Regions from separate parts of the Alicyclobacillus hesperidum subsp. aegles genome, predicted to be linked through region 2. Evidence: a T-box and tRNA genes for the amino acid it is inferred to sense, from the RefSeq annotation. Region 2 holds a T-box; the other holds one or more tRNA genes.
What was found. A T-box is a leader RNA that pairs with one kind of tRNA and senses whether it is charged. The one in region 2 lies ahead of alaS (alanine--tRNA ligase), so its partner is inferred to be a tRNA-Ala.
Positions count from the first base shown of each region.

Region 1 (4,419 bases), on a different contig from region 2:
ATTCGCACTCACCGCCTCCGTAAATGTCAGCGTGATCGAAAAAGTTTGCGCCCTCTTCTAATGCGGCCTGCACAAACCTTTCAGCCTCCAACTTGCTCAGCGAATGAATTCGCATACATCCAACGGCGACGACCGGCACTTCAAGCGCGCTGGTACCCAGTTTGATGGTTCTCACGGACTCTCCTCCTCATATCAACACAGCCTCTGCAAAGAAAGCGCACGAATTGCGCTACGATGACGGCTTCTAATCCATTGTGACACAGATCCCAAAGCTGCTCAACCAGGCGCTTCCCGTTTCTCATTTTCGCCTTGACAGGATACAATGGAGCGTGTGAACGTTCGGAAGTTTGGAAGGAGCAACGGACATGAGCGACATACAATATGTGATCAGCGTGATCGTCTATGAAGATGGACACTGCGACGTCATGTGGGACTCGTCGGTACCGATGGAGCACTGTTATGAGGCTTTAAAGCAAGTCACCGACGACATGGCGGGATCGATCGCCCCAAAACCGCCTACGCCGCCAAAGCAATCCCCGAAAATCACACGCCTGAAATAACAAGAGCGGACGCCGAGCTTCTGCTGACGTAATTGGCACGGTGCGCGGCGTTCGTTTATGGAGAGGCGATACAGACCCGATTTCTCCCTCGCTTTTTGGCCGTGTAGAGTGCGTCGTCGGCAAGTTGTAAAAACGCGGATGTATCGACTGTGGATTCCGGTAGGCACGCCACGCCAAGCGAAACCGTGATGTGAATCGACTCCCCATTGGGAAGCAGGAAGTCTCTGCGTTCAACAGCAGCGCGAATGCGTTCAGCCATCTCTTGCGCCACAATCAGCGTGCAACCAGGCATAAGCACGGTGAACTCTTCCCCGCCATTTCGCGAAACAACATCGCGCGAGCCCGTACACGTTTGCAATACCGTCGCAAGTTGTTGCAGGACAGCATCCCCAGCAGGATGGCCGTATGTGTCATTCACGCTTTTAAAATGGTCAATGTCAATCGCAAGGATGGACAAGGACTCCGTGCCAGTGGCCGCTCGCGCCGCAAGTTCGTTAATGACCAAATCAAAGTGACGAGTATTGTTAAGCCCGGTCAGGAAATCGACGGATGACATTTGCTCTAGTTCATGTTGGCGCCCGAAATGAGCGAATAGCTGCGTCACCAACCAAGCACTTCCGTACCCTGCGACCAACGAAACGATCCCATACGTGAGAAGAACCCATTCGAATTGCGCATGGGTGGGCATTAACCAGACGACCAAAGCCGAAATCTGCGCAAGTGCATACACATTGACAACAAGCACCCGGATAGCCAGTCTGCGCTTGATACGTGCCAGTATGGGTGCAATGGCACTAACCAACAACATATTGAGTGCGGCGAGGATTGTCGTCTGATTCGCGCCGAAGGTGGCGACGCGCCCTATTTCTTCCACCAATCCTGCCACCAGAGACGCCGAGGGTCCTAGGAACAAAGCACCAGTCACCACAGGCAAATGTCGTAAATCCAAAATGAGCTTAGAATTCGGAACCGGTAGGGCGTACAGCATGAGCAGAATTCCCATGACTCCCGCAGCCAGACCTGTGAGAAGGCGATCCAACGTGGTGGGCAAGCGGCGAGCACGTAGCCGACTATACGGCAAAAAGCCAATCACAATCAATGTAAATACGATACATGCGTTACTAAAAAATGTACCAACCATACCGTCTCTCCAAACGCAAACAATGTGAACTGAGGGAGATCATATTCGACACTTTTCGACCGAAGCCCTGCCAAGATGGGAGATGCGTCTACTAACCGGGCTGTACCTGGTACTAAGGCCAATACCACCACTTTGGGGTTAATAAAGCCTGCCGCCATGGGTAAGAAGTATGCGTTTCTTTCTGGCCCATGATCACGGAGCGATGCTGCAAAAGAAGGTTCGAGCCGATGTCAATGCGATTGTCAGACAAAAAAATGACCTTCATGAAGTGCCTCATCGGGCCATCGAAGCCCGCTATGGATAACAAGGTTTCGCCACTTTAGTAGAACTCTGCTTTACCCAATCACCAAACTCCAAAAGGTCGCGAAATACGATGTTTTTTGAGGGCCCAAAATATGTTTCTATTCACGATAGGTTTGCACGACGTTTTTGAAATAGCAGAACGCGGCTCCGAAACTCCTTCGGTAGCCGCGTTCTGATGAATTTTCACTTGGAGGCGCCAGCCGGATTCGAACCGGCGGTAAAGGTTTTGCAGACCTCTGCCTTACCACTTGGCTATGGCGCCAAAATCGCCATCAGTCGTCCTCGGTTCTCGCCCGCAGTCGGGCTGATGGCGTTTGCCCTGGAGCGGAAGACGGGATTCGAACCCGCGACCCTCGCCTTGGCAAGGCGATGCTCTACCCCTGAGCCACTTCCGCATATTCGGTTGCTGGTGGCTCGGGACGGAATCGAACCGCCGACACGAGGATTTTCAGTCCTCTGCTCTACCGACTGAGCTACCGAGCCGCAAACAGCTATGTAATTCTACAAAACTGTTCAATCTGTGTCAAGTTAGACACAACAAGCTTGGTGGAGCCGATGGGATTCGAACCCACAACCCCTACGCTGCCAGCGTAGTGCTCTCCCATTGAGCTACGGCCCCTGACGAACGCTATTTATTATACATGAACTCTGCCTATTGCGCAACTGTCACATCGATGAACTAAAGCTCCAACCACTGAACATAATTTCCAATTTACTGGGTAACCTAAAATTAGTTCGTCCACAAAGGAGTGTATGCCTTCCATGAAACACTGGATTACAGCGATTTCAACACTTTGCACGCTTGCGTGTGCATATCCGTCCGCATTCGCGGCACAAACGTCCGGGTCTGGCGTTTTGACAACTCCTCAACAAACAGAGTCGGCAGTACCTTCGTCGAGTCCCAGCCACCAGTTTGAGGTAAAATCGAGCGTACAAGTCTCGCGCGAAACGCTACGCGAAGCGTACCAGGCAAGCCATGATGCATACACGAAGAAGCTTCAAAAATACGCAAAGTGTTCAGAGGCCGACGCACGCAAGGCCGTTCTCGGTGAACATCCAGGCGCAAAAATTGAGGAGATTCAGTTGCGCAACATCCGCACCAATCTCGTGTATATGGCAATCGCACGGGATGATGAAGACAAATATCTTGTCATCGTCGACGCTGGCAACGCAAATATCCTGATGGATCGCCGTATTCCGACACACCATGAACGCGTGTTTGCAAACGGCCCCGACGGTGGCAAGGCCGAATAATCGCCAGCAATCGACTTCGCGAGAACGCGAAAAAGGCGCCGGTTTTCGTCCGGCGCCCTCCACGTGGATCTCGTCCGATTAAAACGCGCGCACTTTTACGTCTTGAACTTGAATTGGACCGACACCGCGTGGCACTTCTATAGACTCCAGGCGCTGTGCGCCGAGATGCTTCGTAATTAAATCGCATGCCACATTCGGATCAATTCGATCACCGCAGGTATACACATCAATGCTTGCATACCCGTGCTCAGGAAAACTGTGAATCGTCAGGTGTGACTCCGAAATGATGACCACACCGCTCACACCCTGCGGAGCGAACTTGTGAAACGCCACTTCGCGAACCTCGGCGCCCGCCTCCAAGGCCGCATTTACCATAGCTCGTTCGATTCCATGGACATCGTTCAACTTTTCCGGGTTGCAGCCCCACAGTTCTGCAATCACGTGACGTCCCATCGTATCCATGACAAAAATCCCCCTTTAAGCCAAATCGGCCATGCCGTTGCAAAGGCATGTGGAATCGTCCCTACACCACGGGGGAAAGTTAGTCCGTCGAGGTCCTAACCCTTTAAGTGTAAGTCCAAATCCGTCTTTTCATTACGCAGTCCAACTTGCAAACATTACGATGTGTAGTATACGTTGTGGACCTGCAATTTGCAATAAGGAATTATGTGGGCTCATAACCCAAACGGCAACGGCGTCACCAACGCATAGATCAAACTTACTGCCGTGGCAATACAGCAAACCACGGAAACTCCAATCCAAAAGCGCCGGTTGCGCACGTACCGTACAAATATCAGGGTGAGCAAAGCACCCGAAATCATGCCTCCCAAATGCGCGATCCAGCCAATGGTCCCTAAGTTCGAGATGTCGATCACGACGTTCACCGCAAGTACAATGAGGAGTTGATTGCGCACGAATGGCGGGAACTGACCCATCAACGCCAGAGCCAACATGGCACCAAAAAGTCCAAAAATAGCGCCCGACGCCCCTCCTGACACCGCATTCGGAAGGAACGGCATACTTAGTAGATTGCCAATTGCTCCGGAAATAACGTAGAGCACAATGAAGAATGGTGTCGTCAACAGTCGTTCAACGATAAAAAGCGTCCATAGGGATATCATGTTGACCAAGATATGTAGAGGGCTAACATGGACAAACATT
Region 1 is NZ_BSBJ01000009.1:138,056-142,474, reverse strand. It holds gene QMF38_RS07775 (aldo/keto reductase) at 1-175, opposite strand, end outside; gene QMF38_RS07770 (hypothetical protein) at 366-560, shown strand; gene QMF38_RS07765 (GGDEF domain-containing protein) at 616-1,701, opposite strand; tRNA gene QMF38_RS07760 (tRNA-Cys) at 2,193-2,266, opposite strand; tRNA gene QMF38_RS07755 (tRNA-Gly) at 2,325-2,399, opposite strand; tRNA gene QMF38_RS07750 (tRNA-Phe) at 2,412-2,487, opposite strand; tRNA gene QMF38_RS07745 (tRNA-Ala) at 2,549-2,623, opposite strand; gene QMF38_RS07740 (hypothetical protein) at 2,767-3,258, shown strand; gene speD (adenosylmethionine decarboxylase) at 3,337-3,720, opposite strand; gene QMF38_RS07730 (rhomboid family intramembrane serine protease) at 3,933-4,419, opposite strand, start outside.
Region 1: it has a tRNA-Ala gene. The T-box ahead of alaS (alanine--tRNA ligase) is inferred to sense a tRNA for this amino acid. The anticodon was not compared.

Region 2 (4,419 bases):
CCTCGGCGTTTTCCGATTTCGTCTCAAACCGCATCGTGCTGTCAAAATCCTGGTTTGTCAAAGCCCGCACCTCGCTCGAGCGTCAGCCGACGCAAGAATAGCTTCGTCCCTTAGTTCGGCTCAGACCGCCCGATCTCCTGCGACGGCCTCCACAATTTCCGCAACTTTTTCGATCGCGGCACTCAATTTCTCCGGATCGCGTGCGCCAGCTTGTGCCAGATCGGGGCGTCCACCGCCACCGCCGCCGGCAATAGCCGCGACCTGCTTGACGATTTGGCCTGCATGGAATCCTTTTTCCTGCAGATCCTTGGAAACCGAAGCCACAAATTGAACTTTCTCATTGTGCACGGAACCGAGGACGACCATGTATGTCTCGCGCCCGACGCGCAGCTCGTCAACCAGTTGGCGCAACCCTTCCATGTCGACATCCCTTAAAGCCGCGCGAATTACCGGAATGCCGGAGATGTTCTCTTCCCGCTTAGCAAGATCGGCGACACGGCCGTGGTTGAGCCGAGCCTTGGCGGACTCCAACTCGCGCTCCAGCGCACGCGTCTCCTCGATCACGCGCCCAACGCGATCGACCACCGTCGCCGGGGTCGCTTTGATCAACTGTGCGACCTGACGCAACTGTGCCTCGCGCTCCCGTGCCACGCTATAGGCATGGCGCCCTGTCACGGCTTCGATGCGTCGCGTTCCACTGCCGATGCCGGTCTCCGAGACGATGAGGAACTGGCCAATCAATCCAGTCCGCGCGACGTGGCAACCGCCACACAACTCGATGCTCTCGCCAGCTTGCACGACGCGCACCCGTTTGCCGTATTTCTCGCCGAACAGGGCCATCGCACCGAGCGACTTGGCATCGTCGATGTCCATTTCGCGAATCACCACATGGTGATCTCGCCAAATCGCATCATTGACATGAGCCTCGACCTTCGCCAACTCCTCGTCCGTAAGCGGTCCAAAGTGTGAAAAGTCAAAGCGCAGCCGCTCTGGTTCGACGAGCGATCCCGCTTGTGCGACGTGCGTGCCAAGGATTTCGCGCAATGCCCTGTGCAAGAGGTGTGTAGCCGTGTGATTTTTGACCGTGTCACGGCGCAAGTCTGCATCGACATGGGCGCGCACGGAGTCGCCTTGGTGTAAGGACCCGTCGATGACGCGAATTGTCATCACATTCTGCCCATGAGGCGCTTTGCGCACGTCGAGGACTTCCGCCCGCCCGCTCGCGCTGACAATCTCGCCGCGATCGGCGACTTGCCCGCCACTCTCCGCGTAAAATGGCGTCACGTCGAGAACGACCTGTGCCTCGCTACCGACACTGACCCCATCGACGCGCTCGCCGTCTTGTACGAGTGCGACGATTTCCGCGTCCACGGTCAATTCCTCATAACCTACAAATTTCGATGGCTGATCGATGGTCTCTAGCGCACCGCGCTGACTCTGCATGCCCTCTGCCACCTGCCGAGCCTGGCGCGCACGCGTCCGCTGTGCCTCCAGTTCCGCGTCAAAGCCATCGCGATCGACCGTAAAGCCCGATTCTTTGGCGATCTCGACGGTCAAGTCAATCGGGAAACCATACGTGTCGTACAGTCGGAAGGCGTCTGTCCCGCTGATCACCGTCTCACTCTTCGCCCCAAGCTCGGCCATCAATTCGGACAGCAAAGCCTCGCCCCCGCTGAGCGTCTCGTGGAACCTCTCTTCTTCGGTGCGGACGACGCGCTCAATAAGGCTTCTCTTTTCGCGGATCTCTGGGTAATCTTCCCCCATGATCTGATCGACGACGGCGACGAGTTGGTACATAAACGGCTTTTCGATGCCGAGTCGACGGCCGCTGCGCACCGCGCGGCGCAGCAAGCGGCGAATGATGTAACTGCGGCCTTCGTTGCCGGGAAGCACGCCATCGCCGATGGCAAATGTCACCGTGCGCAAATGATCTGCGACGATTTTGAAGTGAATATCATCCTCGTCTGACTCACCGTAGCGCCGACCCGCGATCTCGCCTGTGCGATCGATAATGGGCCGGAACAAATCGGTTTCAAAATTGTTGGCAACGCCCTGTAACAGGGAAGCGAGGCGCTCGAGTCCGGATCCTGTGTCGATATTCCGCTTTGGCAGAGGCGTATACTCCCCGTCTGCACCTTTGTTGAACTGTGTAAACACGAGATTCCAGATTTCCAGAAAGCGATCGCAGTCACAACCGGGCTTACAATCGTCCGCACCGCAACCAAACGCTTCTCCGCGATCATAAAAGATTTCCGAGCATGGGCCGCATGGGCCTTCACCAATTTCCCAAAAGTTGTCCTCTGTACCGCGATAGATGCGGTTTTCCGGCAATCCAACCTGGCGGTGCCAGATCTCAAACGCCTCGTCGTCTTCGACGTGAATGGTCACCGAAATGCGCTCCGGTTCCATCTCGAGCACCTGCGTGAGAAATTCCCATGCCCAGGTGATGGCCTCTTTTTTGAAATAATCCCCAAATGAAAAATTCCCCAGCATCTCAAAGAAGGTCTGGTGCCGAGCGGTATGGCCAACTTCTTCGATGTCGTTTGTACGAATGCATTTTTGCGCATCGACAATGCGCGGAATTTCAGGGATTTCACGACCATCAAAATACGGTTTGAGCGGCGCCATGCCGGCGTTGATCCATAAAAGCGTTGGATCGTCGTGCGGGACTAAACTAAAACTTGGCAACACCTGATGGCCGCGCGCTGCGAAAAACGATTTGAATGCGCGGCGAATTTCTTGTCCAGTGAGCGATTTCATAGAGAACGTATCCTCCCTTAACTCTCTCGTTTGTCAAAGAAAACGAGAAGATCGCAAAAAGCCCCCGTCCCCTCAGGGACGGGAGCTGTTTTTCACCCGCGGTACCACCCTGGTTACAAGCTAGGAGCTTGTCCCTCTTCGCTGTAACGGGCACACCCGGCATGCGTTTGTCAGCATGCGCTTGGAAGTAGCTTCGGCCGGCCACCCGGGGCGGCTCCCACCTGATGCCCGCCCTCTCTGAACGAGTGGATGTCGACGTACTCAGCTTCCGCATCGCTTTGTCGATTTTTGATTCTATCGGTCTCGCGGGCCGCTGTCAATTCACTTCGGGACGCGCGATCGGCGCTCGTTTGCCCAACTGGTCCAAACGACTTTTAGTACGGCCAGTGTCGGTACCGCAAGGATGAGTCCGACCACGCCAGCAAGTTCACCGCCGATCAGCAACGCTGCGACAATTGCCATGGGATGCAATTTTAAGGTGCGGCCCATGATTTGTGGCGAAATGAAGTTACCTTCGCACTGCTGAACCGCGATATTGACGATGACAACCTTGATCAAAAGCGCAGGGCTCACAGTCAACGCGATGATGACCGCGGGCGCGATACCAATAATGGGGCCAAGATACGGAATGATGTCAGCGATGGCCAAAAAGAGGGCGAGTAAGAGCGCGTAAGGCATGCCGATGATCAAGTAACCGATGAAAGCAAGAATGCCAATCGCCAACATCACAAGAAACTGGCCGCGGATATAGCCGCCTAAGGTCTCGTCGATGCCGTGCAGAATGATGCGAACGCGGCGTTTATAGCGAACAGGCGCCAATCCCACCATGGCCCGGCCAATCGCTTTAGCGTCCTTCAACATGTAAAACACGAGAAAAGGAACGATGAACGCCATGAAAATGGCATTGATGGTACTGCTGATGAACGAAAAGATCCCTGTGGGTGCCGTCTCAAACCGATGTTCCAGTTGTTGCAAGGCATTTTCGAGACCTACGCGAACGGTGTTGGGGAGATATTGCTTACGGCTATTCACCATATCCATCCAGTGGCTGATTTGCGCCGTGATCGCAGGGAAGCTGCTGACAAGTTGTGATATCTGCCGGGAAATCACAGGCACGGCGTTGAGTACCCCGACGACCACCAAGATGGCGAATGTGAAGTAAATGCACAAAATAGCGGCACTGCGCGGAACGCGCCGGCGATGTAGCAACTCGACCACAGGCTGAAGGATGTAACTAATGATGAGAGCCGCGAGAAAGGGATAAAAGACGGTGCTGATGACGGCCCAAATGTCCATGAAAAATCCCCGCAATAGGCCAAACAAGTAGATGCACAAAAGCGTCGCCGCGACCGACAGGGCGACTCGAAAATAGCGACTTGTCGGCAACACCGAGCACCTCCGGGGGAATTTTGGCCATATCCCATAGACCCGTGGACAAGGCTCTTCACAGTATATGCAACTTTGCGTTCCATCATTTGCTATATGATAAATTCGCTTCGAGATTCGAAGAGGCTTGTGTATACTGAAGACAAGTTATCACAGGAAGGTGAGGTCATTGCCATATTTGGCCGTCGCCGCCGGAGGATTTGTCGGTGCCATATTGCGTTACGCGATCAGCGAGTGGGTCGGAACGGCTCACGGTTTCAACGTCGCCACACT
Region 2 is NZ_BSBJ01000003.1:138,758-143,176, forward strand. It holds gene QMF38_RS01915 (IreB family regulatory phosphoprotein) at 1-61, opposite strand, end outside; gene alaS (alanine--tRNA ligase) at 121-2,760, opposite strand; T-box leader at 2,832-3,043, opposite strand; gene QMF38_RS01925 (AI-2E family transporter) at 3,082-4,149, opposite strand; gene crcB (fluoride efflux transporter CrcB) at 4,316-4,419, shown strand, end outside.